2 regions of the Hydrogenophaga sp. H7 genome follow, and region 2 is predicted to be linked to the other one. Evidence: riboswitches for the same ligand, from Rfam matches in the RefSeq annotation. Region 2 holds a riboswitch; the other holds the start of a gene.
What was found. A riboswitch is a leader RNA that binds a small molecule or an ion and turns the genes downstream of it on or off. The one in region 2 is predicted to bind cobalamin.

Region 1: it holds a riboswitch for cobalamin, as region 2 does, so the genes downstream of both, BC358_RS12855 (TonB-dependent receptor domain-containing protein) here and BC358_RS07335 (energy-coupling factor ABC transporter permease) in region 2, are expected to answer to the same signal.

The regions. Positions count from the first base shown of each region.
Region 1 covers NZ_MCIC01000015.1:317,013-327,838, forward strand. Annotated here, with positions in the region: gene BC358_RS12825 (adenylate/guanylate cyclase domain-containing protein) at 1-343, opposite strand, end outside; gene BC358_RS12830 (SWIB/MDM2 domain-containing protein) at 478-915, opposite strand; gene rraA (ribonuclease E activity regulator RraA) at 1,171-1,683, shown strand; gene BC358_RS12840 (sulfite exporter TauE/SafE family protein) at 1,690-2,505, opposite strand; gene BC358_RS12845 (cell division protein ZapA) at 2,826-3,203, opposite strand; gene BC358_RS12850 (hypothetical protein) at 3,200-3,430, opposite strand; cobalamin riboswitch at 3,481-3,733, shown strand; gene BC358_RS12855 (TonB-dependent receptor domain-containing protein) at 3,812-5,653, shown strand; gene BC358_RS12860 (cobyrinate a,c-diamide synthase) at 5,650-6,999, shown strand; gene BC358_RS12865 (cobalamin-binding protein) at 7,005-7,817, shown strand; gene cobU (bifunctional adenosylcobinamide kinase/adenosylcobinamide-phosphate guanylyltransferase) at 7,810-8,385, shown strand; gene BC358_RS12875 (ABC transporter substrate-binding protein) at 8,427-9,278, shown strand; gene BC358_RS12880 (iron ABC transporter permease) at 9,275-10,354, shown strand; gene BC358_RS12885 (ABC transporter ATP-binding protein) at 10,351-10,826, shown strand, end outside.
Region 2 covers NZ_MCIC01000012.1:172,448-183,273, reverse strand. Annotated here, with positions in the region: gene BC358_RS07375 (substrate-binding domain-containing protein) at 1-55, opposite strand, end outside; gene BC358_RS07370 (ABC transporter permease) at 174-902, shown strand; gene BC358_RS07365 (phosphate ABC transporter ATP-binding protein) at 899-1,681, shown strand; gene BC358_RS07360 (extracellular solute-binding protein) at 1,678-2,517, shown strand; gene modC (molybdenum ABC transporter ATP-binding protein) at 2,527-3,630, opposite strand; gene modB (molybdate ABC transporter permease subunit) at 3,627-4,316, opposite strand; gene modA (molybdate ABC transporter substrate-binding protein) at 4,318-5,073, opposite strand; gene BC358_RS07340 (VF530 family DNA-binding protein) at 5,168-5,452, shown strand; cobalamin riboswitch at 5,825-6,066, shown strand; gene BC358_RS07335 (energy-coupling factor ABC transporter permease) at 6,303-6,980, shown strand; gene cobM (precorrin-4 C(11)-methyltransferase) at 6,994-7,776, shown strand; gene BC358_RS07325 (sirohydrochlorin chelatase) at 7,773-8,663, shown strand; gene BC358_RS07320 (precorrin-8X methylmutase) at 8,660-9,340, shown strand; gene BC358_RS07315 (cobalt-precorrin-5B (C(1))-methyltransferase) at 9,341-10,540, shown strand; gene cbiE (precorrin-6y C5,15-methyltransferase (decarboxylating) subunit CbiE) at 10,537-10,826, shown strand, end outside.

The DNA of each region.
Region 1 (10,826 bases), on a different contig from region 2:
TGTGGTCATCGCGCCGGCGATTGGCGTCGTCGAAATAGCGGTGCAGGCGCAGGGTGGCCTTGACAGCCTGGGACGGTTCGTCGAACTCCACCAGGATGCCATCGCCCAGGCTTTTGACCAGGCGACCGCCATGTCTTGGCAGAACCTCTTCGCGGGCGTGCTGGAGAAACCCGTGCCACTGGTGGACCACGGACGCTTCGTTCGATGCCATCAGCCTCACGGATTCCACCAGGTCCATCACCAGCACCACCTTGTTCTGCATCAGCGGCAGAGGCGGCACCTCATGAGACGGAGCCGAATCGCCGTGAGAGCCCATGGTGCTGGGGTGCGGCTGGCTTGTCATACCTCGAAAAGGGGAAGTGCTGTTTCAGTTTCTCACATCTGAAAGGGCCGGGTACGGACCGGCCAGGGTCAAAAAAAAGAGCCGGCAGCGCCGGCTCTCCGTGCAAGGAGCACCTGGGCCCCTTTGCGTCCTGATCACTTCAGGTGTTCGTTGATCATCTTGGTCATTTCGAACATCGAGGCCTGGGCCTTCTTGAAGATCTCCTTCAGCTTGGCGTCAGCGTTGATCATGCGCTTGTTGACAGCGTCCTGCAGCTTGTTCTTCTTGATGTATTCCCAGACCTTCTTGGTCACTTCCGTGCGGGGCAGCGGGCTGTTGCCAACGATGGCGGCCAGTGCGGCGCTGGGGGTCATGGCCTTCATGAAGGCTGCGTTGGGGGTGCGCTTCTTGGCTGGTGCGGCCTTCTTTGCAGGAGCGGCGGCCTTCTTCGCGGGTGCAGCCTTCTTTGCAGGAGCGGCGGCCTTCTTTGCAGGAGCGGCGGCCTTCTTCGCGGGTGCAGCCTTCTTTGCAGGAGCGGCGGCCTTCTTGGCCGGAGCGGCCTTCTTCGCAGGAGCTTTCTTTGCAGTTGCCATGTTGAGGATTCCTTCTAGAAGTGGTTTGACGCCAGAGGAGAACGCGCTCTCTCACTGGTGACTCGCATGCTAATGGAGATGCATGGTCCTTCCAAGGTGGAGGTGCGGTATTTTTGTGCTGCGCAAGAGGGAAAATGGGGTTTTTTGGCCCCGAAAACAACACTGCGCCCGGTATTGCATGCCGCACCCCAACCAGCGACAAAGAGCGTGCTCCAATTTCGGCTCCGAAAAACCTGTTTTCGAGAGTGGCTCACCATGACTTCTTCCATCGATTTTTCGACCTGCGATCTGTGCGACGAACACAAGGGCGACGTCAGCGGCGCCTTCCGTGTGCTGCCGCCGGTGTTCCGTGACTTTGGTGCCCATCGCCGCTTCGCCGGACCGGTCGTGACCGTGCAGTGCCTGGATGACAACAGCCAGGTGAAGGCCCTCGTCGAAGGACCGGGAGATGGGCGTGTGCTGGTGGTCGACGGCGGGGCTTCGCTGCGGCGCGCCTTGCTGGGCGGCAACCTGGGTGCCGCCGCCGCGCGCAACGGGTGGACCGGCGTGGTGGTGGACGGGTGCGTCCGCGACGTGGCCGAACTGGCGGTGTGCGAGACCGGCATTCGCGCGCTGGCCTCGATGCCGCTGCCGACCGAGCGGCGCAACCAGGGGCTGCGCGACGTGGCGGTGAAGATTCAGGGCGTCACCGTGCGTCCGGGTGAATGGCTGTACGCCGACGAGGATGGCACCGTGATTGCCGACCGGCCATTGCACCGTGGCGTCTGACGGGCTTCAGGCCGTCAGACCCTTGTAGAGCATGTACGCCGAGAGCACGTAGAGAATCAGCGCGAAGGCCCGCTTGAGCGACTTCACCGGCAGCGCGTGTGCGGCCTTCACACCGAGCGGCGCCATCAGCACGCTGGTCATGGCGATCACCGTTAGTGCCGGCAGGTACACGTAGCCCAGCGAACCCGCCGGAAGGTCGGCCACACCCTGGCCCGAGATGACGTACCCGGCGGCGTTCGCCAGTGCGATGGGAAAACCGAGCGCTGCGCTGGTGGCAACGGCATTGTGGATGGCAACGTTGCACCAGGTCATGAACGGGACGCTGACGAAGCCGCCCCCGGCACCCACCAGTCCCGACAGAAAACCGATCACCCCCCCGGCACCCAGCTGGCCGGCCGTTCCCGGCAAGGTGCGCGAGGCCTGCGGCTTCTTGTCCAGCAGCATCTGGGTGGCGGAGAAGCCCACAAACAGCGCGAACAGCAAGGCCAGAGCCCCGCCCTTGAGGACCGCAAAGACCCCGAGGCTCGCGACCGCGGCACCGATAACGATGCCCGGTGCGAGACGCCGCACGATGTCCCACCGCACGGCGCCGCGCTTGTGGTGCGCGCGAACGCTGGAGATCGAGGTGAAGATGATGGTGGCCATGGAGGTGGCGATGGCCATCTTCACCGCCAGGCCGGGCGCGACGCCACGGTGGGCGAGGATGGCGCTGATGAACGGCACCATGATCATGCCGCCGCCGATGCCCAGCAGGCCGGCCAGAAACCCGGTGAACACCCCCAGAAGGGCCAGTTCGACGATCAGCAGGGGTTCAAGGCTCATGGGCGGAAATCCGGAGGGCAGAAAAGAGTGCGGCCCCAGGAAACATCCGTGGGGCCGCAGCGAAGGGTATTAGGTGTCTGCAAGTGCCACCGGACCGTCATCCTGAACCGGGGGTTCAGGTGGGCGAGGGCAACGGGGCTTCGGGTTCATCTGACGCGAGACGCTCACACCAGCCACGTTATGTACCAAGCCCGGGCTCATGGAGCATTGGTTCAAGGAAATATAAAGCCCGGCACGCACTGCAGACAGGGCAAATTGTAGGGGCTGGCGGCCCGATGGATGGGCTCGCCCGTCGGAAAAGTTGAGGGCCGGTTCCTGATTCAGATCAACTGGCCGTCACTGCCCAGCGCCTGGTCGAGGCGCCGCACCAGTTCCTCCGCGCGCGCCAGCGCAGCAGCGTCGGGCAACTCGCCCTGGGGAGTGGAGCCCGGCAAGGGTGTCGGCTCTGGAGGGAGAAAGGACGAGGAAGAAAACCCCTCGGCTTCCTTCTGGGACAGTTCGAACGCCAGGTTGAGGGATGCGAGCACGGCGATGCGGTCGCGGGCCTTGACCTTGCCGGCGTCCCGGATGCGGCACATGGCGGTGTCCACACGCTCCACGGCGTCCAGCAGAGATTGCTCGCCCCCCGCCGGACAGGCCAGCAGATAGCTCTGGCCCATGATCTGAACCTCGATCTGCTTGGAGGCCGGCTTGTTCATTCGGAGTCCTTGTGGGAGGGGGGCTCGATTCCAACCGGCAACCGGTCCAGCAGCGCGTCGATGCGGGAACGCGCAGCGTTCAGACGCGACTTGATGGAGTCACGTTCTGCCTTGAGCGAGGCCACCTGCTCCATCAGCAGGGCGTTGGTGCGCTGCAGTTCTTCATGGCGAAGGAGCAGGCGTTCCACGCGCTCGGCGATCAGGTCAATTTGCTTGGGATCGGCCATGGTGACAACTGGTAAGACACTCATTGTAGGGTTGCCGCAAGGAGCACGGGCTTACAATGGATTCCGTTGGTGCTCGCGGTGTGGTTCACATGCCGCAGTTCAACGGGAAGCAGGAGGGGAAGTCCACGCCGACCGACCTAACCTGCGCTGCCCCCGCAACGGTAAGCAGACGGGATCCGGGCTTTCGCCCGGTCCCTGCCTTCACCCCACAGCCACTGGACAACCGGTTTCGACCGGCGCTCCGGGAAGGCGGTGGAGGTCGTTCTGCCAGCCCGGATACCGGCCAACACGGTGGTGACGTGTCCTGAACCAGGACCGTTGCCGTGACGCCCATGCGCTGTCGGGGAAGACGGCGAGGGCAACCATCGTTTGTTTTCATTCATGTCTTTCCGTTCTGCTCCGGTGCGCCTGGCCGCGCTGCCCATGGCATGCGCCATCGCTTTTCCTGTTCTCGCACAGTCCTCCCTGCCTACCGTCGTGGTGTCTGCGACCCGGTCCGAGCTGCCCATCACAGATGTGGTGGCGGACGTGACCCTGGTCGACCGCGGCGCCATTGACCGCCTGGGTGCCGCGTCGGTCTCCGACGTGCTGGAGCGTCTGCCGGGCATGACCGTCAACCGCAACGGCGGTCCCGCGTCCACCACAGGTGTGTATGTGCGAGGCGCCGAGGGCCGCTTCACGGCGGTGTTTGTCGACGGCGTGCGCATCGACTCCCAATCCACGGGCGGGGCCACCTGGAATGCGATCCCGTTGTCCCAGGTAGACCGCATCGAGGTGCTGCGCGGGCCGGCGGCTGCGGTGTATGGCTCGGATGCGATGGCTGGTGTCGTGCAGATCTTCACGCGGCACGGGGAGAAGGGTTTCTTCCCTTCGCTGCGCATCGGCGTGGGGTCGAACAGCACCTACGAACTGAACGCCGCGCTGCGCGGTGGCGATGGTGTGGTCGACTACGCCTTCGGTCTGGGCACCGAACGCAGCGATGGCTTCAACGCCAAGCCCTCCGGCAACCCCGACCGCGACGGGTATCGCAACGAGTCGTTCTCAGGTCGCCTGGGATGGAAGCTCTCCGACGGACAGAAGCTGGAAGCCACGCTGCTGGACAGCCGCCAGAAGGCCGGCTACGACGGTTACATGCCGGGGCAGGACGACCAGGCCAGGCAGCGCCTGCAGACCGTGGGGCTGAACTGGAACAGCCGCTGGAGCGAGGCGTGGAGCACCCGTGTGGGGCTCAGCCGCGGAACCGACCGCTACGAGACTGCCCCCTCAACCTACCTGACGGACACCACGGTGGACAGCTGGCTGCTGCGCAACGAGCTGCGCGTGGGGCCGGGCCGGCTGACGGTGGATCTGGAGCGCCGTGAGGACCAGCTGGAAAATGCCAGCACCACGCCGGTCGACACCCAGCGGCATCAGAACGCCCTTGCGCTGGGTTACGGCCTGCATGCCGGTGACCACACGCTGCAGCTCAACGCCCGCCGCGACGACGACAGCGAGTTCGGCACCCACACCACCGGCTCTCTGGCCTACGGCTACGCGTTGTCCAAGACCTTGCAGCTCACCGGCTCGGTGGGAACGGCCTTCCGTGCCCCCACGCTGTTCCAGCGCTTCAGCATCTACGGCACGCCCGACCTCAAGGCCGAAACCGCGCGCAACATGGAAGCGGGGCTGCGCTGGCAGGAGGCTGCGAGCCGCGCCTCCGTGGTGGTCTACCGCAACCGCGTCAAAGACCTGATCGACTACCTGGCCGGTCCGGGCAGTTGTGTCAACGGCGTGGGCGATTTCGCCGGCTGCTACGGCAACACCGGCCGCGCCACCTACACCGGCGTGACGCTGGCCGGCGGCACGACGCTCGGCGAAGTGGCCCTGGGCGCTTCGCTGGACCTGATGCGTCCGAAGAACGCCGAAACAGGCAAGCTGCTGGCGCGCCGTGCCGAAACGCAGGCCACGCTGACCGCAGACACGCCCGTGGGCAGCTGGCGCCTGGGCGCAGAGGTGCAGCACCTGGGCAAGCGCTACGACGACGAAGCCAACACCAAGCCCTTGGCGGCCCACACGTTGCTGAACCTCACGGCCAGCACCGACATCGCCCGCGACTGGCGGCTGCTGGCGCGTGTGGACAACGCTACCGACAAGGACTACGAGTCGGTGCTGGGCTACGCCACGGCGGGCCGCAGCTTCTACCTGGGCCTGAGCTGGTCGCCCCGTTTAGTGCCGGTGCGATGACGACCGCCCGCTGTCCAGCCCTGCTGATCGCCGCGCCGGCCTCCGGTCAGGGCAAGACCACGGTCACGGCCGCGCTGGCGCGGCTGCACGCGCGGGCCGGGCGGCGGGTGCGGGTGTTCAAGTGTGGGCCGGACTTTCTGGACCCGCACTGGCACCAGCTGGCCAGTGGTCAGCCGGTGCACAACCTGGACCTCTGGCTCAACGGCGAGGCCGACCTGCGTGCCCGGCTGCACGAGGCCGCGGCGAACAGCGACCTGATCCTGATCGAAGGGGTGATGGGGCTGTTCGATGGCGATCCGAGTGCGGCCGATCTGGCGGTGAAGCTGGGCATTCCGGTGCTGGCGGTGATCGATGCCGGGTCCATGGCCGGCACCTTCGGGGCACTGGTGCACGGCCTGCGGCACTACCGCCCGGGCCTGCCCTGGGCCGGGGTGCTGGCCAACCGCGTGGCCAGCGAAGGGCACGAGAAGATGCTGCTGGCCTCGGTGCGCGGCGACGACCTGGGCGCGGCGCCGGGCAGCATCGACGCCGGCTGGCTGGGTGGGTTGCGGCGCGACGCGGGCTTTTCGCTGCCCGAGCGTCATCTCGGTTTGACCGTGGCGTCCGAACTGCCCGACGCGATGGCGCGGCTGGACGCGCTGGCCGACGCCATGGCAGCCACCCCGCTGGGCCAGCTCGATGTGGCCGGCTGGCAGCGCTGGGCCGTGCCCTTTGAGGCGCAAGCCGAACGCCCGGCGACGCCGCTGCTGAGCGGGCGCACCTTGGCAGTGGCGCGCGACGCGGCCTTCTGTTTCACCTACCCGGCCAACCTCGACACGCTGCGCGCGCTGGGGGCCGAGCTGGTGTTTTTCTCGCCGGTGGCCGACGAGGCGGTGCCGGATTGCGACGCGGTCTGGCTGCCCGGCGGCTACCCCGAACTGCACGCCGACGCGCTGGTGAAGGGCAAACGCTGCCGCGCCAGCCTCGCCGCGCATGTCGACGCCGGCAAGCCGGTCTGGGCCGAGTGCGGCGGCATGATGCCGCTGTTCGAGGGGCTGACGCTGGCCGATGGCTCGCGGGTGCCCATGTGGGGCCTGCTGCCTGGCGAGGTGGCGATGCAGCCGCGCCTGGCCGCCCTCGGCCCGCAGCGCTGGGACACGGCGCAGGGTGAGCTGCGGGGGCACACCTTCCACTATTCGTTGACCACCTCGCCGCTGGCGCCCATGGCCCACACCGTGCCGGGCGGCAAGTTCGGGCGACCCGAGGCCGTGTACGGCCAGGGCCCGGTGCGCGCGAGCTATTTCCATGCGTGGTTTGCCTCAAACCCCGAGGCGACCGCGCAACTCTTTCTGCCGGAGGCGTCGTGAGCTCCATGCTGCCCGGACCGCAACGCATCGTCTGCCTCACCGAGGAGACGACCGAGTGGCTGTACCTGCTGGGGCAGGAGGCGCGCATCGTCGGCATCAGCGGCTACACCGTGCGGCCCCGCCGCGCGCGCGAGGAAAAGCCCAAGGTCAGCGCCTTCCTGAACGCCAAGATCGACAAGATCCTTGAGCTGCGGCCTGATTGCGTGTTCGGTTTCTCCGACCTGCAGGCCGACATCGCCGCCGCGCTGATCCGCGCGGGCGTGCAGGTGACGGTGTTCAACCAGCGCAGCGTGGACGAAATTTTTTCCATGCTGTTCCAGGTCGCGGCCATGGTCGGTTGCGCCGACGAAGGTCTGGCGCGCATCGCGGCCATGCGCCAGCGCCTGGACGCCATCCGCGCCGAGGTGGCCGCGCTGGAGGCAACGGGCAAGCGCCGGCCGAAAGTGTTCTTCGAAGAGTGGGACGAGCCGCACATCAGCGGCATCCGCTGGGTGTCGGAGCTGCTGGGCATTGCTGGTGGCGACGACGTGTTCCCCGAACTGGCAGTGCAGTCGCTGGGCAAGCACCGCATCATCGCGGACGGTGCGGAGATCGTGGCGCGCGCGCCCGACATCGTCATCGGCTCGTGGTGCGGCAAGAAGTTCCGCGCCGAAAAGGTGGCCGCACGGCCAGGCTGGCAGGACGTGCCGGCCGTGAAAAACGGCCAGCTGTTCGAGATCAAGTCGGCCGACATCCTGCAGCCCGGCCCGGCGGCGCTGACCGACGGGTTGGAGCAGATGCACCGCATCGTCAAGGCCTGGATGGTGGCCCATGGCTGAGGTGGCGCGCAGCACATTCATCCTCGGTGGCCAGCGCAGCGGCAAGTCGCGCCGCGCCGAGACGCTCGCGCGGCAGTGGCTGAAGGCATCGCCCGGGCACCGTGCGGTGATGATCGCCACCGGTCAGGCCTGGGACGACGAAATGCGCGAGCGCATCGCCCGCCACCAGGCCGACCGAGCGCTGCGCGTGCCGGGCATGGCGACGGTGGAGGAGCCGCTGGCGCTGGCCGACACGTTGAAGCGGCACAGCGACGCGAACACGCTCATCGTGGTCGACTGCCTGACGCTGTGGCTGACCAACCTGACGATGCCGGCCGACCCGGCGCAGGCGCTCCCCGAAGCGGCCGTGATCGCGGCGGGCGAGGACCTGTGCGCGGCCATTGCCGCAGCGCCCGGGCCGCTGGTGCTGGTGGGCAACGAGATCGGGCTGGGAGTCATTCCGATGGGGCGCGAGGTGCGCGCGTTTGTGGACACGCTGGGCCGGCTGAACCAGCAGGTGGCCGCGGCCTGCGAGCGCGTGACGCTCATGGCGGCAGGGCTGCCGCTGACTTTGAAGGACAGGACATGAACCGGATGCGCAACGCATGGCTCGCGCTGCTGGGGACCTGGATGGCCCTGGTCTGCGGCTCCGCCCAGGCGGCCCTGCAGATCACCGACGACAACGGCGTGGTGGTGAACTTCGAGCGCTCGCCGCAGCGCATCGTGAGCCTGCTGCCTTCGCTGGCCGAGACCGTGTGCGAGCTGGGCCAGTGCCAGCGGCTGGTGGGTGTGGACCGCTACTCCACGTTCCCCGCCAGCCTGACGAAGCTGCCCCAGGTGGGCGGCGGGCTGGACCCGAACATCGAGCAGATCGTGGCGTTGCGGCCCGATGCGGTGCTGATGGCCACCTCGTCCCGCGCCGGGGAACGCCTGCGCGCGCTGGGCATCAAGGTGGTGGCGCTGGAGCCCAAGACCCACGCCGATGTGCAGCGGGTGATGCTCAAGATCGGCCAGCTGCTGGAGGTGCCGGACGCGCAGCGCATCTGGCGCGCCATCGACGCCGCGGTGATGGCCGCGGCCCAGTCGCTGCCGGCCGGTGCGCGCGGCACGCGGGTGTATTTCGAGGTCAACCCCGGGCCGTACGCGGCGGGCGAAGGCTCGTTCATCGGCGAGACACTCACCCGTTTGGGCGCCAGGAACATCGTGCCGGCCTCGCTGGGGCCGTTTCCCAAACTCAACCCCGAATACATCGTGCGAGCCGACCCGGACCTGATCATGATCGGCCAGCGCAGCGTGGACGGCATGGCCCAGCGCCCGGGCTGGATGGGCATGCGCGCGATGCGCGAGCAGCGCCTGTGTGTGTTCACCACCGACGAGTCCGACACCCTGGTGCGCCCCGGGCCGCGCATGGCCGAGGGCGCCCGCCTGATGGCGCGTTGCCTGGCCGACAAGGCGGCGAAGAAAGCGGGGGCGCGTTCGTGAACGCTCGCCGGGCGTCCTGGCTGGTGGCGGCCCTTCTGCTGGCGGCCGCGGCGCTGGCCGCGCTCGGCGTGTGTGTGGGCAGCGCCGGCTTCGAGAACCTGGTCGGCCCGCTGCTGGACCCGCAGGCCGACCCGGCCGCCACCGCCATGGCGCAGCAGATCGTGTGGGAGATCCGCCTGCCGCGCACCCTGGGGGCCTGGGCCGCAGGCGCATTGCTGGGCCTTGCCGGTGCGGTGGCGCAGGGCCTGTTCCGCAACCCGCTGGCTGACCCTTTCCTGCTCGGCAGCGCCTCGGGCGCGTCCCTCGGTGTGGCGCTGGCACTCGCGGCCATGGGCGGCGGCGCCGGCATGCTGGGCGGCAGCATGATGAACGGCGGCGTCGCGGTCAGCGTGTTCTCCAGCAGCGCGCTGGTGCGCCTGGGCCTGACCGGCGCGGCCTTCTGTGGCGCGGTGCTGGCGGTGCTGATCACCTTGGTGCTTTCGCGCGGTGTGCAGCACACGCTGCGGCTGCTGCTGGCTGGTGTGGTGGTGGGCGTGGTGCTGGGCGCCATGACGCACCTGGTGCTGCTGTTCTCGCCCGAATCGCTGCAGGCCATGCAGGCCTTCATGCTCGGATCGACCAGCTTCGTGGGCTGGACCGCCTGTGTGCTGATGGCTGGTGTGTGGGTGCTGTGCACGCTGTCGGCCTGGCTGCTGGCGCGCGTGCTCGATGGCCTGAGCCTGGGCGACGCCACCGCGCGCAGCCTGGGCCTGCCGCTGGGACCCATGCGCGCCGCGCTGGTGGCCGTGCTGGCGCTGGCCACCGGCACCGCGGTGGCGCAGACCGGGTTGATTGCGTTTGTGGGCCTGGCCGCGCCGCACCTGGTGCGCTCGCTGGTCAAGACCACCAGTGCCCGCCTGATGCTGCTGGCCAGCTGCATGGGCGGCGCGCTGCTGATGGCGGCCGACACGCTGGCGCGCTGGCTGATCGCGCCGCAGGAGCTGCCGGTGGGCGTGCTCACCGCGGTGCTGGGTGGCGGTTACCTGCTGTGGCTGATGCAGCGCAACACGCGCATCTCGCGCGGAGGTGGCCTGTGAGCCTCGCCATCCAGACCTGCGACCTGAGCGCCCGCCTGGGCGACGAGCCGATCCTGCACCGCATCTCGCTGAACCTGCCCCAAGGGCGCTGGACCAGCATCGTCGGCCCCAACGGCGCGGGCAAATCCACGCTGCTGCGGTGTCTGGCAGGCCTGCTGCCGCACAGCGGTGCGGTGGCCCTGCTGGGCAGGCCGCTGGCCGACTGGCCGCAGCGCCAGCGCGCCCGCCAGCTGTCGTGGCTGGGGCAGAACGAGGCCAGTGCCGACGACCTGACGGTGTGGGACGTGGCCATGCTCGGCCGCCTGCCGCACCAGGCCTGGCTCAGCCCGCCCAGCGCACAAGACCGCGCCGCGGTGGAGCGCGCGCTGCGCGCCACCCAGGCCTGGGACTGGCGCGCCCGAGCGCTGGGCCAGCTCTCTGGCGGCGAGCGCCAGCGCGTGCTGCTGGCCCGCGCCCTGGCCGTGGAAGCCCA
Region 2 (10,826 bases):
GCCCGCGCTCCGGGCGTTCGGCCATCAGCGAATAGGACATCGCAATCCGTTTCATGGGCGTCGAGTGTGCCTGAGAGCTTCCATATGCAAACAAGTTCCTATGTTGATTTGTTCATACCGAGTTGCCACGTACTCTCAAACCCGTAGCGCCCGCTTATGCTGCGGCGCAACGTATGAACACTTTTTCCGATAGCGCAGTCACCGCGCTCGAACTCATCCTCTCGGGCGATGCCAGTCTCTGGGCGATCGTGACGCGCTCCCTCGCCGTGAGCGCCACGGCCTGCCTGTTTGCCTGCGGCCTGGGACTCTTGCTCGGCGCCTGGCTGGCGGTGGCGCGGTTCCCGGGGCGGCCGATGGTGCTGACCGTGCTCAACACCTTCCTGGCCATTCCGTCGGTGGTGGTGGGCCTGGTGATCTACCTGCTGCTTTCGCGCTCCGGCCCGCTGGGTTTCCTGGGCTGGCTGTTCAGCTTCCAGGCCATGGTGCTGGCGCAGGCGATCCTGGTGCTGCCGCTGGTCACTGCGCTCACGCGCCAGGTGGTCGAAGACGCCGACCGCAGCCACGGCGAGCAGCTGTCTTCGCTGGGAGCGGGTCTGGGCCTGCGCAGCCTGCTGATGGCCTGGGACGAGCGCTACGCGCTGCTCACGGTGCTGATCACCGCCTTCGGCCGCGCGGTGTCCGAGGTGGGCGCGGTGATGATCGTCGGCGGCAACATCGACGGCTTCACCCGCGTCATGACCACCGCCATCGCGCTGGAGACCAGCAAGGGCGACCTGCCGCTGGCGCTGGGTCTGGGCATCGTGCTGCTGGCGGTGGTGCTGCTGCTCAACAGCCTGGTGGCGCTGCTGCGCCGCTGGCGCGAACACCTGGACGGTGGCGATCTGCGGATGGCCACGACATGAAGGTGGAACTCTCCGCGACGGGCGAGGTGTTCGGCAGCGCGGGCGCAGCGCCGGCCGTGCTGACGTTGGCGTCGGTCCACGTGAGTCTCGGGCCCGCCGCGCAGGTGGAGGCGCTGCGGAACATCACGCTGGCCATCCACGCGGGCGAGCGCGTGGCCCTGGTCGGCCCCAACGGCTGCGGCAAGAGCACGCTGCTGCGCACGCTGCACGGCCTGCTGCCCATCGCGCAGGGCCGGCGCGAGGTGCCCCATGCCTCGCGCATCGCCATGCTGTTCCAGCGCCCGCACATGCTGCGCATGTCGGTGCGGCGCAACCTGCAGCTGGGCCTGTGGCTCAGCGGCGTACCCTGGGGACAGACCAAGGAACGCGCCCGACAGGCGCTGGAGCGCGTGCAGCTGGCGTCGCTGGCCGAGCGCAACGGCCGCGCGCTGTCGGGCGGACAGCAGCAGCGCGTGGCGCTGGCGCGGGCCTGGGCGCTGCGGCCCGATGTGTGGCTGCTGGACGAGCCCACCGCGAGCCTGGACCCACACGCCAAGCGCGATGTCGAGGCGCTCATCGCTGATTTCGGCGACGAAGCGCCTGTGCCTGGCCACCTGCCGCCCACGCTGGTGTTCGCCAGCCACAACCTCGGCCAGGTCAAGCGCCTCGCCAGCCGCGTGGTCTACATGGAGCAGGGGCGCGTGCTGGCCGACCTGCCCGTGCAGCAGTTTTTTGATCAATCCCTGCTGGAAGAGCGCTTTCCGCAGGCCAGTGCTTTTGTCAAAGGAGAAACCACATGAAGTCGTTCACCACTTCCCGTCGCACCGTCGTGCAACTGCTCACCGCTGCCGGCCTCGTGTCGGCTGGCCTGCTGGGCGCCACTTCCGCACTGGCCCAGAGCAGCATCGTCGTGGCCTCGACCACGTCCACCGAGCAGTCGGGCCTGTTCGGCCACATCCTGCCGGCCTTCAAGCAGGCCAGCGGCATCGACGTCAAGGTGGTGGCGCTGGGCACCGGCCAGGCCATCGACATGGCGCGCCGCGGCGACGCCGACGTGCTGTTCGTGCACGACAAGGCCGCCGAAGAGAAGTTCGTGGCCGACGGCTTCGCCGCCAAACGCCAGGAGGTCATGTACAACGACTTCGTGCTGATCGGCCCGAAAGCCGACCCCGCCGGCACCAAGGGCAACGACATCGTGGCCGCGCTCAAGAAGATCGCCACCGCCAATGCGCCCTTCGTTTCGCGCGGCGACAAGAGCGGCACGCACGCGGCCGAGCTGCGCTTCTGGAAGATGACCGACACCGATGCCAACAAGGGCAGCGGCTACAAGGAATGCGGCTGCGGCATGGGCCCGGCCCTGAACATCGGCGCGAGCAGCGGAGCCTACGTGCTGGCCGACCGCGGCACCTGGCTCAACTTCAAGAACCGCGCCGACATGGCCGTTCTGGTGGAAGGTGACAAGCGCCTGTTCAACCAGTACGGCGTGATGCTGGTGAGCGCCGCCAAGCACCCGCAGGTGAAGACGGCCGACGGCCAGAAGTTTGTCGACTGGGTCACCGGCCCCGCCGGCCAGAAGGCCATCGCCGAGTACAAGATCGGCGGCGAGCAGCTGTTCTTTCCGAACGCCACGAAATGACAGTGCGCCTCAGCGCACCATCGCCACGCCCTTGATCTGGGCGTAGACCAGCTGACCCGGCGCCAGCGCCAGGCGCCGGGCCGACAGGCTGCTGATGCGAGAGAGCAGGGTGGCGCCCTGGCCGTCGGCGCCCAGGCGCAGGCTCACCACCACCTGCGCCGGGGCGTTGTCCGTCAGGCTGTCCACCACCGCCGGCAGCACGTTGAGCACGCTGGTCTGCGCAGGCATCACCAGCGACAGGCTCACATCCCGCGCCTGAATGTGCAGGCGCGCGCGCGTGCCAGGCTGTGGCACGCCCTGGCGCGACTGCGGCAGCAGCAATTGCCCACCGTCGATGTCGTAGACCGCGAGCTGGTCCGCGGGCGAATAGCCGCTGCAGTGGCCCTGCAGCACCGAGACCGCACTGTCACCGCGCGCGAGCGGCAGGTTGCTGCGCGTGAGCATCTGGGCCAGCGGGCCGTCGGCCAGCACCCGGCCCTCTTCGAGCAACACCACGTGGTCGGCCAGCCGCGCCACCTCGTCCAGCGAATGCGTCACATAGACCACCGGCACGTCCAGCGCCTCGTGCAGCTGCTCCAGCCAGGGCAGGATCTCGGCCTTGCGCGCCGTGTCCAGGGCGGCCAGCGGCTCGTCCATCAGCAGTAGCTGCGGGCTGGTGGCCAGCGCGCGGGCAATGGCCACGCGCTGGCGCTCGCCGCCCGAGAGCTCGTGCGGCCGGCGCTGCAGCAGGTGGCCGATGCCCAGCAGCTCCAGCCCGTGGCGCCAGTCGTGCCGGCGCTGCGCGGCCGGTGTGCGGTCGAAGCCGAAGCGCAGGTTGCCCTCCACCGTCAGGTGGTCGAACAGGCTGGCCTCCTGGAACACATAGCCCAGCGCGCGCCGGTGCGTGGGCAGGAACACGCCGCGCGCGCTGTCCTGCCAAGTCTGGCCGGCCACCACCACCGCGCCGGTGGCCTGGCGTTCCAGCCCGGCGAGCACGCGCAGGCAGGTGGTCTTGCCACTGCCCGAGGGGCCGAACAGCGCGGTGATGCCGTGGCCCGGCAGGGCCAGCCGCACGTCCAGCGCGAAGTCGCCCCGGTCCAGGCGGGCGTTCAGGGTCAGTGTGGTCTTGCTCATGAGGTGCGCACCCGGCGCGCCTGCCGCGCGTTGTAGACCTGCAGCGTCATCAGCACCACGAACGCGAACACCAGCATCACCGCCGCCAGCCGGTGGGCGTCGGCATACTCCAGCGCCTCAACGTGGTCGAAGATCTGCACCGACACCACCCGCGTCACGCCCGGGATGTTGCCGCCCACCATCAGCACCACACCGAACTCGCCCACCGTGTGCGCGAAGCTCATGATGCAGCCGGTCACGATGCCCGGCCGGCACAGCGGCAGCACCACATGAAAGAAGCGGTCCAGCGGTGAGGCGCGCAGCGTGGCCGCCGCCTCCAGCGGCCGCTCGCCCAGGGCCTGCATGCTGTTGAGGATGGGCTGCACCATGAACGGCAGCGAATAGAACACCGAGGCCACCACCAGCCCGGTGAAGGTGAAGGGCAGGGTGGGCAGGCCCATGGAAACCATCCAGGCGCCGATGGGCCCGTTCGGCCCCAGCCCCACCAGCAGATAGAACCCGAGCACCGACGGCGGCAGCACCAGCGGCAGCGCCACCAGCGCGCCCACGGGCCTGGCCACCCAGCTGCGCGAGCGCGCCAGCCACCACGCCAGCGGCATGCCCAGCAGCAACAGGATCAGCGTGGTCAGCGCAGCGACTTTGAAGGTCAACCAGAGCGCCTGGAGGTTGTCCGGGGTGAGGAACATGTCAGAGGTCGTAGCCGTAACTGCGGATCAGGTCCTTGATGTTCGGGCTCTGCAGCAGCTTGAACAGCTCTTTCGCAGCCTCGTTGTTCGCTCCCCGCTTGAGCAACACCGCGTCCTGCCGGATGGCGTCGTAATGGGTCTGCGGAATCACCCACATCGCCCCCCCCTTGAGTTGGCCGCCTTCCAGCACCTGCGACATCGCCACAAAGCCCACGTCGGCGTTGCCGGTCTTCACGAAGTTGAAGGTCTGGCCGATGCTCTCGCCCTGCACCAGCTTCGGCGCCAGCGCGTCCTTCAGGCCCAGCTTGTCCAGCACCTGCAGCGCGGCGGCGCCATAGGGCGCGGTCTTGGGGTTGGCGAAGGCCACCTTGCCCAGGTCTGACGCCTTGAGCACCGCGCCCTGGCCATCGACCCGGCCGGGCTTGACCGACCACAGCACCAGCTTGCCGGTGGCGTAGGTGAAGCGCGTGCCCGACTGCGCCAGACCGTCCTTCTCCAGCATCTCGGGGCGCTCGTTGTCGGCCGAGAGGAAGACGTCGAACGGCGCGCCGTTCTTGATCTGCGTGTAGAACGCGCCCGACGCACCGGTGGAGATCTTCAGCGTGTGGCCGCTGGTCTTCTGCAGTACCGCGGCGATGGCCTTGATCGGCTCGGCGAAGTTGGCAGCGACGGCCACCTGGGCTTCGGCGGCGTGGGCGGCGGTGTGCGTGAACGCGGTGCACAGCAGGACGGAAAGGGCAGAGAGCAGCAGACGCATGGGCACCTCGGTGTGAAGCGGAATGGTGGCGGGGATCGTTATCCCAAAATGGAATAGCGAGTGTAGCGCGTGGCCAGCCGGGCAGAATCGCGGCATGACAGACGCACCACCGCCGGCCGAACAGCCCCGCAACCTCCTCCACGGCGTGACCCTCGAGGCCATGGTCCGCGCACTGGAGGCGCACTACGGTTGGGACGAGCTTGCGCGGCGCATCCCCATCCGCTGCTTCGCGATCGACCCGAGCGTCAAGTCCAGCCTGACGTTCCTGCGCAAGACGCCATGGGCGCGGGAGAAGGTGGAGGGGCTTTACCTGTTCATGCTGCGGGAGGCGCGGCGGTCGCATCGGGGTGGCGTCAGAGGTTCCCAGGGCGGTGGCTGAGGAGCAAGGCCGCCGTGTCATTGGCGGCAAAGCAGCGATTGCCGTGGTTCGGGGGTATCCGCTCCAGGACTGCTTTGGTAGACGAGGCGGTCATTCAAATACCTTCAGCGGTCCTGTCCAAAGACGAGCTTCACCTTGGGATGAATCGGCAACAAGCAAGTTGCGCCCACCTGTGTGATGGCACTGATCCCGAGGGTGCCGCTCAGCCGCGAAACAGTACTCACCCAGCACCCTTGCTTCAAGATCGCAGCATTGGAATTCAGAGTGCCCATGTCATCTACGACGAATGGCTCTCAGGTGCTCTATGTCCCGATGCACGGGATCTGATATCGCAACGTCGCCCCTCAAAAGGCCTTGAGCTGTTTTTCGGGGTATAGAATAAAAACTGTTGGTGCTCGCAGTGCTGTTCAGGCATTGCAGTTCAACGGGAAGCAGGAGGGCGAGTCCCACACGGACGAACCTAACCTGCGCTGCCCCCGCAACGGTAAGCAGACGGGTGGTCCAAGGCATTGCCAAGGCCCCCATTTCTCAAAATTTCGCCACTGGGTCACACCGGGAAGGCTTTGGGAAACGCTCTGCCAGCCCGGATACCGGCCAACAAGGAGGCTGCGCCCCAAAGCGCAGCCGCATTACCCAAACACCGTCGGGGAAGGCGGTGAGGGGTCTTCGCCGGTGTCCTCATGTCGTCCCTTCGCATGTTTTTGCGAGTCTGTGCCAGCGCCTGCGCCTGCGCGTGCGCTCGCCGGGGGCTGCCCGTTCGCCGCTGGAACCTGTCCTCGCCTCTCCCTTGGGTCTTTGCCGACTTTTCAACCGCGTTGTGTCCAACGCATCCAACCCAAGGAGTCACTTCATGCACATCGAACCAGGTCTGGTGGACGGGGCCAAGCTCGCCCTGAGTTACGCCACCGCGGCCGCCTGCATCGGCTACACGGCCAAACTGTCGGCCGACACGTTCAGAAAGGACGGCGCAGCGGCCCTGCTGTTGCGGGCCCTGCTGGCGACGGCGCTGGTGTTCTGCTTCTTCGAGGTGCTGCCGCACCACCCGGTGGGCGTGTCCGAGGTTCATCTGATCCTGGGCACCACGCTGATGCTGCTGTTCGGCGCGGCACCAGCGGCCATCGGGCTGGCCGGCGGCCTGCTGGTCCAGGGCCTGTTCTTCGCACCCTTCGACCTGCCGCAGTACGGCATGAACCTGACCACGCTGCTGGTACCGCTGTTCGCCACCGCGGCGCTGGCACGGCGCGTGATTCCCGACCAGATGGCCTATGTGGACCTGCGCTACAGACAGGCCCTGAAGCTGTCCCTGGCCTACCAGGGCGGCATCGTGCTGTGGGTGGGTTTCTGGGCGCTCTATGGGCGTGGCCTGGGCGTCGACAACCTGGTGAGCATCGGCAGCTTCGGCGCCGCCTACATGAGCGTGGTGCTGGCCGAGCCCCTGATCGACCTGGCCGTGCTCGCACTGGCCAAGACGCTGCGCGGCCTGCAGGGCAGCGCGGTGGTGGAGCGCCGTCTGCACCAGGCCGCCTGACCGGGGGCGCAGCATGGGCCTAGGAACGGTCTGGTTTGTGGGGGCGGGTCCGGGCGATCCGGACCTGGTCACGGTCAAGGGGCGCGACCTGATCGCGCGTGCGGGGGCCCTCCTGTTCGCCGGTTCGCTGGTGAACGAGGCGGCCACCCGCTGGGCACCGCCGGGTTGCCTCATCGCCGACAGCAAGGACATGACGCTGGAGCAGATGTCGGCCTGGCTGATCGCAAACGCGGCGCGCTGCGACACCGTGGTGCGCCTGCAGACCGGCGACCCGGCCCTCTACGGCACGCTCATCGAACTGGTGCAGCCGCTGGATGCGGCCGGTGTGCCGGTGAAGGTGGTGCCGGGCGTGTCCTCGGCCATGGCCTCGGCGGCGGCGGCGGTCGAGAGCTTCACCCTGCCCGAGGTCACGCAGACCACCATCTTCACGCGGGTGGAGGGCCGCACGCCCATGCCCGACGGCGAGGACCTGGCGGCGCTCGCGGCGCACCGCACGACCTTGTGCATCTTCCTGTCCATCACGCTGCTGCACAAGGTGGAGGCCGGTCTGCGCCAGGCCGGCTGGCCCGACGACGCGCCGGTGCTGGTGGTGCACAAGGCCAGCTGGCCCGGCGAGGAGCGCATCGTGCGCGGCACGCTGGCCACCATCAAACAACAGTGCCGCGACGCCGGCATCGTCAGCCAGGCCATGGTGATCGCCAGCCCCACGCTGGGCGCGCGCCACTGGCCCGAGCTGACCAGGTCCCGGCTCTACGACCCGGGCTTCACACACCGCTTCAGGAAAGCCACGACATGAACGACACCACGATCCTGCTGGTGGGCCACGGCTCGCGCGAGGACTCCGGCAACCAGGAAATCCGCGACTTCGTCGACCAGTGGCGCACCCGCCAACCGGCCTGGCGCATCGAGGTCTGCTTCATCGAATTCGCCGCGCCCTCGCTGCACGACGGCCTGCTGGCCGCGGCGCAGTCGTCGCGCCGCGTGCTGGTGCTGCCGCTGATCCTGAACGCCGCCGGCCATGCCAAGATGGAAATTCCCGAAGCCATCGAGCACGCCCGCGGGCACGCACCCGACGTCGAGTTCCTCTACGGCCCGCACCTGAGCGCCTGCGACCCCATCCTCGCCATCCTCAAGCGCCGCCTGCGCCAGGCCATGGCCTCGCTGGACATGCCCGACCCCACCACCACCGGCGTGGTGCTGCTGGGCCGGGGTTCGTCGGACCGCGGTGCCAACGGCGACATGGCACGGATGGCGCGCTGGCTGCAGGAGGACAGCGACCACGAGCTGGTGGACCTGGCCTTCACCGGCATCACCTGGCCGCGGCTGGAGCGCGTGGTGCAGCGCCAGGCGCTGATCGGTCTGCGGCAGGTGGTGGTGCTGCCCTACTACCTCTACACCGGCACGCTGATGCAGCGCATCCACCGCCAGGTGGACCACCTGCGCGCGCAATACCCGCAGATCCGTTTTGCCTGCGGCACGCACTTCGGCTTCGAGAAGGAAATCTTCGGTCTGCTGGAACAGCGCGTGCACGACCTGCTGGCCGGCGTACCCGACAGCCGGCTGCCCTGCGACGGCTGCAGCTACCGCGAGATCGCGCACGACCTGGGCCACGGGCATTCGCACGAGCACACGCACACCGCCGTGCATGTGCATCCGCACACCGCACAGGTGCAACCTGCATGAGCACCGTCAACACCGTCACCGAGCAGCTCACCGACGCCGGCCAGGCCATCGAGCACGACAGTTTCGCCATCATCGACGCCGAGGCCGGCCCGCACGGCTACAGCGAAGACCAATGGCCGATCGTGCGGCGCATGATCCACGCCAACGCCGACTTCGAGTTCAACGGCCTGACCGACTTCCACCCCGACGCGGTGCGTGCGGGCGTGGCCGCGATGCTGCGCGGCGGCACCCCCGTGGTGGCCGATGTGGAGATGATCTGCTCGGGCCTGTCGCGGCCGCGCCTGGCGCACTTCGGCATGGCCACGCACCAGTTCATCAGCGACGCCGACGTGATTGCGCAGGCGCAGGCACAGAACACCACCCGCGCCGTGCAGGCCATGCGCAAGGCACACCGCCTGGGCCTGCTGCAGGGCGCCGTCGTCGGCATCGGCAACGCGCCCACCGCGCTGATCGAACTCGTGCGGCTGATCGTGGAGGATGGCGTGCGCCCGGCCCTGGTGGTCGGCATGCCGGTGGGCTTCGTGTCGGCCGCAGAGTCGAAAGACCTGATGGCGCAGATCACCGACGTGCCCTGGATCGTCATCCGCGGTCGCAAGGGCGGCTCCACCCTGGTGGTCGCCGCCCTGCACGCGCTGCTGGCGCTGGCCGAGGCGCAGCAACGCGCCGAGGGCGCCTGAATGGAAAGCACCACCCCGCGCGGCACCCGCACCGGCTTCACCACCGGCGCCTGCGCGGCCGCGGCCGCCCGGGCCGCCGCACAGGGACTGGAAACCGGTGCGGTGCCCGATGCCATGGAGAGCCTGCTGCCCAACGGTCAGCGCGTGCGTTTTGCCGTGCACGACGGGCGCTGCGATGCGCACAGCGCCCACGCCATGGTGGTGAAGTTCGCGGGCGACGACCCGGACTGCACCGACGGCGCCCACCTCACGGTGGACCTGCGGCTGCTGCCCGGCCAAGCGGGCGAGATCAGCTTCGTGGCCGGCGACGGCGTGGGCACGGTGACGCTGCCCGGCCTGGGGCTGGCGGTGGGCGGGCCGGCGATCAACCCGGTGCCGCGCCAGAACATCGCCGACAACCTGCACGAGGCCGCGCCGCGCCTGCTCGCGCAGCACGGGCTGGAAGTCACGGTGAGCGTGCCCGGCGGCCAGGAGATGGCGAAGAAGACCACCAACGCGCGGCTGGGCATCCTGGGCGGTATCAGCATCCTGGGCACCACCGGCATCGTCAAACCCTATTCCACCGCCGCCTGGCGGGCCAGTGTGGTGCAGGGCATCCAGGTGGCGGCCACACTGGACCACGGCGTGGTGGCGCTGACCACCGGCGGCCGCACCGAGACCTTTGCCATGCAGACGCTGCGTGCGGAACGCCCTGGCCTGCCCGCCGCCTGCTTCGTGCAGATGGGCGACTTCCTGCGCTACGCGCTCGACGAGGTGGTGGTCCAGGGCCTGCCCGAGGTGGTGCTGGGCGTGATGGTGGGCAAGCTCACCAAGATCGCCCAGGGCGAAACCATCACCCACGCCAACCGCAACGTGGTGGACACCGACCTGGTCGCCGACATCGCCCGACAGATCGGCGCCACGGCCGAGGACTGCGCGGCCATCGCGGCCGCCGAGACCGCGCGCTTCGGCGCCGAGCTGATGGTCGAACGCGGCCTGGGCCCGGCCTTTCACCAGGCGCTGGCGCAGCGCGCCATCGACACCCTGACCGCGCCCGAGCGCTACGGCCACGCCTTTGCGCTGCGCGTGCTGGTGTGCGACTTCAGCGGTCAGCCGGTGGCCGACGTGCGTTCGGCCCCCGCCGAGGCGCGACCCCGCCCCGCCACGGCCGGCCGCACCGGCATCGGCCACACCCACCACTCCGACTTCGACACCGAATGAACGATCTTCCCTCCCACGATCCCAACCGCTGCCGCGTGATCGGCGTGCTCGACGACGGCGTGGCCAGCCTCGGCGCCACCGCGCTGGCCCACCTGCGCACGGCCGACGTGGTGATCGGCGGCGCGCGCACGCTGGCGCTGTTCCGGCACACGCTCAAGGCCGGCGCCGTCACCCACGACCTGACAGGCCGGCTGAAGGCCGTGCCCGGCTGGGTGCGCGCGGCGCGCGAGGCCCACCAGGCCTGCGTGGTGCTGGCCACCGGCGACCCGCTGTGCCACGGCATCGC